Regions from separate parts of the Shewanella sp. SG44-2 genome, predicted to be linked through region 2. Evidence: predicted binding sites of a transcription regulator. Region 2 holds the regulator's gene; the other holds the start of a gene.

Region 1 (3,433 bases), on a different contig from region 2:
TCGAGTGGGCGCACGGCTTCTAGGCGAGCGGCTTCGGTGTCTTCATCAATAAATTCGGTAATGCCTTTAACCAATGCGTGCGACAAGCGTTTAGACACCGGCCAACTGCGCCAAGCTAAATCTTCTTTTTTGGCCACTTGCGAGCCATCACCTCTAAAGCTTTCAGCGATGTCGAGCAGTTGTTCGGTGTTACTTGAGTCGGCAACCGGGCAAGGTAAGTTTTGGACTACGTTTTCAACCCGTTTTTTGAGCTCTGGGTCAATATCATCGTATATGGCTAACTGACCTGCGTTAACAATACCCATGTCCATGCCTGCTTGAATGGCATGGTATAAAAATACCGCGTGAATGGCTTCGCGTACTGGGTTGTTACCACGGAACGAGAATGACACGTTAGACACGCCACCGGAGATCATCGCGTGTGGCAAGGTGGCTTTGATGTCTTTTATCGATTCGATAAAGTCGACGGCATAGTTGTCGTGTTCATCGATACCGGTGGCAATGGCGAAGATATTGGGATCAAAAATAATGTCTTCTGGTGGAAAGCCAACCACATCGACCAAAATGCGATAAGCACGGGTACAGATTTGGGTTTTACGCTCACGTGTATCAGCTTGGCCGTCTTCGTCAAAGGCCATGACAATGGCGGCAGCGCCATAGCGCTTCACTAAGGTAGCTTGCTCAATAAACTTGGCTTCGCCTTCTTTCATCGAAATAGAGTTAACAATCGACTTGCCTTGAACACATTTAAGGCCCGCTTCTATCACTTCCCATTTTGATGAGTCAATCATGATTGGCACACGCGAGATGTCGGGCTCAGAGGCGATTAAGTTTAAAAACTTCGCCATAGACGCTACGCCATCGAGCATACCTTCGTCCATGTTGACGTCGATAATTTGCGCGCCATTTTCAACTTGCTCGCGCACGACATCTAACGCTTCTTCGAACTTTTCTTCTTTAATTAAGCGTAAAAATTTAGCCGAACCGGTCACGTTAGCGCGCTCGCCGACGTTCACAAATAACGAGTTTTTATCGATGGTAAGTGGTTCTAGGCCAGATAAACGACACGCGACTGGAAGATCTGGGATCTGTCTTGGTTCATGTCTGAGTACTGCTTCACGGATGGCGCTAATGTGAGCTGGTGTACTGCCACAACAGCCGCCGACAATATTGAGCATGCCTTCTTGCGCCCATTGATTAATGACTTCGGCCATTTCTTCTGGGGTTTCATCATAGCCACCAAATTCGTTGGGTAAGCCAGCATTTGGGTGGGCGGAAACATAACATTCGGCAATACGTGACAATTCTTCAACGTACGGGCGTAACTCTTTAGGCCCAAGGGCGCAGTTAAGGCCAATCGATAACGGCTTGATGTGGCGTAAAGAGTTATAGAAGGCTTCGGTTGTTTGGCCGGTTAGTGTGCGGCCTGAGGCGTCGGTAATAGTGCCCGAGATCATAACGGGTAAGCGATCGCCAAGCTGATCGAATACTTTTTCAATCGCGAACAGGGCGGCTTTGGCGTTTAAGGTATCAAAAATGGTTTCAACCATAATGATATCGGCGCCGCCTTCAATTAAGGCGCTGGTTGATTCGACATAAGCTTCAACTAATTGATCGAAACTGACATTACGAAACCCTGGGTCGTTAACGTCTGGGCTGATAGAACAGGTACGGTTGGTTGGGCCTAATACACCGGCAACATAACGTGGTGAACCAGTTTGTGCTGCTACTTCATCTGCTGCTTGGCGGGCGACTCGGGCGCCAGCAAGGTTAATTTCAGCAGCCAGTGACTGCATGTCGTAGTCGGCCATGGCAATGGTGGTGGCATTAAAGGTGTTGGTTTCAATAATGTCGGCACCGTTTAGCAGGTACTGAGTATGAATATCTTTAATGATTTGCGGTTGGCTGAGTACTAATAAATCATTGTTGCCTTTAACATCGCAATGCCAATCTTTAAAACGCTCGCCACGATAATCTTCTTCTTCCAACTTATAGTCTTGGATCATGGTGCCCATGGCGCCATCTAAAATCACAATACGCTGCGCTAACAATGCATTAAGTTGTTCAAGTGTTTGACTGTAAGAAGTCGATTTCGCCATAACAGTTACCTTTTTATCACTATGTTGCTTGATACCTTGATTGAGATAAGCATACCCTTATTTTTACAATAGTAGGGCGATAACATCATTGTTATGTTCAACGGTCATTTGCAATGGTTGCGTTAACCGTTGCAGACAACTGCCGTGGACAATTGTTGCGTACAATGATTATCTTCTAAATGATTACCTGTTAAGATAGTATTTTAGACATATAAACGTATAGACGTCCATAGTACGCGAGTTTTTACTGCCAGAGCAAGGCTGAATTAAATGAAACAAGCCAAGATAATTTTAATGCGCCATGGAGAATGCGAAGGTGGGTCTATATTTCGCGGCCAAACCGATGTACAACTTACCGAGACAGGGATGGCCCAAATGCAGCAAGCATTTGCAGAGCTGCAATTCCCCATTAGCCATGTGTTTAGTTCACCATTGCAACGGTGCCAGCAATTCAGCCAGCCTTTAACGCAGCGATTAACATTACCGTTAATGACGATACCAGCACTGCAAGAAATTGATTTTGGTGTGTGGGATGGGCAATCGTTTGATGCAATTTACCAGCAAAACCCCGCTAAATTTGATGCCTATTGGGATAACCCATGGTCGGCTGAAAGCACGCCAGATAAAGCCGAGTCGGTGATTGATTTTGCTGCGCGAGTGGAGACCGGGCTTATGAGCGTGGTTGATGAACTGTGGCGCTCATGTCAACAGCAGCACTCTTGTTTACTGTCAATCGACGAACAACAAGGGCAAAACGTGCCGCAAACCGCTCAAGCTGTCGATTGCCCCCATGCGTTAGTGATTACTCACGGTGGGGTGATGCGCTGCTTAATGGGCTATGTGCTTAAGGTTGGCCAATCTAGCGGATTATTCGCTAACCTAGCGATCCCCTATGCTGCTATTATGGTGCTCGATGTATATTGGCCTGATGATGTTGATAAGGTTGACGGTTTTCAAGCGACTGCAATGAATAACAATACCGCTAAAGTGAGCTTTACCTTACATTGGCCGTAACATTTCATGAGCTTAACGTTACAACCCTAGTGTCATCATTTTTCGCTATAATTTGCATAATAGCGTGCGTCATAATTGTCGTAATAATCTGCGTCGAAACCATAGTGCCTTTCAAGGTATTGGGAATTGGGATAAGCCCAAACTGTACCCGCAACTGTAGATGTACCCATCGAGTATGGGGACATAAGTCAGATACCAGCTTTGAATCGCCTCAATATCCATGCCTAAGCGGGTGACTTAGGGGAGTTATTAAATAAATGTTTGTGTTAAATAATTGGACATGGCGGGCTAACTTTCATGTCTGAATCTGTATTAGATGT
Region 2 (3,433 bases):
GCCTTTAAAAATGCCACCACTTCCGCTTCGCCGCCGATTAACTCAAAACTTAACATAGCACCAAAGCCTTGTTGTTGTTTTGCCGCAATTTCGTGACCTGGATGGTCTTTTAAACCCGGATAATACACCTTTGCCACTACATCACTGGCGTTGAGTAACTCAACAATTTTTTGTGCGTTACGTTGATGCTCACGAATTCGTACCGCTAAAGTACGTAAGCCTCGCAAGGTTAAATAACTGTCAAATGCTGAACCCGTAAGCCCAAGAGTATTTGACCACCAATGTAACAACTCACCCACTTCAGGATCTTTAGCCACTACAGCTCCACCGACCACATCGCTATGACCATTAATGTATTTGGTGGTTGAGTGAATAACAATGTCTGCACCCAATAACAAAGGCTGCTGTAATATCGGCGATAAAAAGGTGTTATCGACTGTTACTAACGCGCCAACGTCATGGCAAGCTTGGCTAATGGCAGCAATGTCGACCACGCGCAATAAAGGATTCGATGGCGTTTCTAACCACACCATTTTCGGTTTTTGAGCTATTGCTTTGCTCAGCGCTTGTGCGTCAGTTTGATCAACGACCAATAACTTAAATTGGCCTTTTCTGGCCAAGTTAGTGAATAAGCGGTAACTGCCACCATAACAATCGTGCGGCACAACCAATAAATCATCAGGACCAAGTAAGCTAGTCACCAATGTAATCGCGGCCATGCCGGTACATGTCACTACACCGGTTGCACCTTGTTCAAGTTTGGCGAGTGCATCGCCTAAAATACATCGAGTAGGGTTACCCGAACGACTGTAATCAAACTCGCGTGGATTATTGTGGCCATCGAATGAATAATTGGTCGATAAATAAATCGGTGGCACGATAGCACCATGTTGTGTGTCTGTTTCAATACCTTGGCGAACGGCCAATGTGGCGCTTTGATGCTTAGTCATGGTTGACTCCTAAAGTTTCACAAACACACAAAGAGATGTCTAGACGTCCAAATTTACCTAAGAGATCCCCATCCGTCAACCAAAATAGACGTTTAGACGTCTAAACATCAAGAAATCTATTTGCAATCGGGATTAAATAGTAGCAATAATTTGACTAGAGATTGTAACGGTTTAAAATCTGCAGCGTATTTATCGTTAAGGGTAAGTTAATGACTGAGTGGAATGGCGAATATATCAGCCCATATGCCGAGCACGGCAAAAAGAATGAACAAGTAAAAAAAATTACGGTTTCTATCCCTTTAAAAGTATTAAAAGTACTGACAGATGAGCGGACGCGTCGCCAGATAAATAATCTGCGCCATGCAACTAACAGTGAACTGCTATGCGAAGCATTTTTGCATGCGTACACCGGTCAACCATTACCTTATGACGGTGATCTTTCAAAAGATCAGCCTGATAGCATTCCAAGTGAAGCGAAAAAGTTAATGGATGATATGGGTATCGAGTGGGAAGAACTCGAATAATTCACTGATTAGTGATTACCTCACAAACTTTTAAACTGCCCTATAAAGAAGCAGTGATGTTTTAAAGAGAACTTATGATGTCATTTATCGATCCAACGACCTTGATACTGGCATCAATTATCGTGTTTTTTGGCGCGCTAACTCAAAGCTTAATTGGCTTTGGGTTAGCCGTTGTTGCAAGCCCGCTGCTGTATATTGTTAATCCTCAATTAGTTCCAGTTCCGATAATTGTTATGGGCTTTGCCATTTCTGCAATGACCTTGTTTAGAGAGCGTGGTCACTTACAATTTAATGGTTTGCAATATGCCTTACTCGGGCGAATTCCTGGGGGGTTTTTAGGCGCTGGATTATTGCTGTTTGCCCCACAAGCAATATTAGGCTTAGTGATTGCAGCTATTGTGTTTATTGCTGTTATTCTTAGCATTTTTCGCTTTAGCGCCCCCATTAATCGTCTCAGTTTATTTATCGCAGGGGTATTTTCGGGCATATTTGGCAATATCGCAGCCATCGGCGGTCCGCCAATGGCCATTTTGCTTGCAGGCCAAGACCCAAGTCAATTTAGAGCCGCTTTATCAGCCTTCTTCGTGTTTAGCTCATTAATAGCGCTAGCCATTTTAGCCATCGTCGGCTTAGTTGAAGTGAAGCATTTATGGCTATCACTGCTATTATTGCCTTCAGTCGTTGCTGGTTATCTTGTCTCGGGTAAGTTAATTGGTCGCGTTGATAAAGATAAAACCCGTATAGCCACATTAGTGTTATGTAGTATTAGTGCAACCGTGTTAGTTATTATGTCGACCAACACGTTAATGAGCTAATCAACTATTCTGCACCTGTAAACAAAACGAGCCATCAATGGGCTTGTTTTCTAACAATGATTAAAATCTTCCCCTTCTATTTATCAAGCAGTCTATTTCTCACCTAAAAAACGCCATCAATAAGTATCAAAAAAAACCGTTTCACTTCCCCTAACAAACTCATTATCTATATGCAATAGATCCATATCACACTAGTTCATTAGATTTCTTTCAATTAACTTTTTTTCAATTAGATTTTTCTCATGGATATGATCTACTTCAAATTAACACTACCCACTTTTAGGTAACATTGTTTACAGCAAAGAAATAATTAAATGTTGTTAAGCACGACCCTAATAAGCCCGACAGAGGACAAAATGATGAACACATACATTAAAGTTGGTATCGCAGTTGCTATGGCATTATCACTTGGCACCCAAGTGATGGCCGCAGATGGTGGTAATCCTAAAAAAGGTAAGCACCTATACAAAAAAGAATGTAAAGCCTGCCACAGCGCTAACAGTGAAGGCCTTGAACTCACCCCAATGACTAAAACTATGAGCCAATGGGATCGTTTTTTCACCCGTGATAAGCACAAAGCTAAACCTGCCGTTTTTGAAGCCTTATCAGAAAAAGACCTGAAAGACATTCAACAGTTCTTATATGACCACGCCGCCGATTCAGACCAACCAGCTACCTGCGGCTAAATCATCAATGCTGAGTATCTTTTCGTTCTAAACGAAACATCAGCCAATAAACCAAACGAAAAAACTGTGAGGCTTAGCCTCAGGGATTCTGACACAAAAAATTTGCCAAATTGACCATGTTATTTGGCAAATCAAGGGGAGAAAGACCATGAGAACTCTCATCTCAATATTAGTGGCTAACGCGCTCTTTATGAGCGGCGCAAGCCTAGCAGCAGATACAGATGCACAAAAGATTGCCGATCTTAAACAACAACTGGCTACGATTAATGAAGATCTTGATTATTTAAATTCACGAGTTGATAAAACCGAGCGTCACACAGCTTTAGACAGAATAGCCATTACGGGTGATTTTAGAACTAAAGCACATTCATTACATTATCAAAACGTCACTTGGAACCCAGCCATGAACGTTAACTTTTCTGACTTTGGCGCTAAAGCCATGTCAGGAGCGTTTGGCG

What was found. Region 2 encodes MetJ, which represses methionine synthesis genes. Its sites were predicted from a motif close to TAGACGTCTAGACGTCTA; they were not measured.
Region 1: a site for MetJ is predicted at 2,312-2,329, ahead of metH (methionine synthase). Genes of this name have one in related genera too.

Annotation. Positions count from the first base shown of each region.
Region 1 is NZ_JACJEU010000003.1:6,758-10,190, forward strand. It holds gene metH (methionine synthase) at 1-2,099, opposite strand, end outside; gene H5181_RS02865 (histidine phosphatase family protein) at 2,370-3,113, shown strand; cobalamin riboswitch at 3,199-3,332, shown strand; gene H5181_RS02870 (ABC transporter ATP-binding protein) at 3,411-3,433, shown strand, end outside.
Region 2 is NZ_JACJEU010000004.1:246,524-249,956, reverse strand. It holds gene metB (cystathionine gamma-synthase) at 1-950, opposite strand, end outside; gene metJ (met regulon transcriptional regulator MetJ) at 1,160-1,474, shown strand; gene H5181_RS05050 (sulfite exporter TauE/SafE family protein) at 1,549-2,289, shown strand; gene H5181_RS05045 (cytochrome c) at 2,646-2,975, shown strand; gene H5181_RS05040 (DUF3373 domain-containing protein) at 3,124-3,433, shown strand, end outside.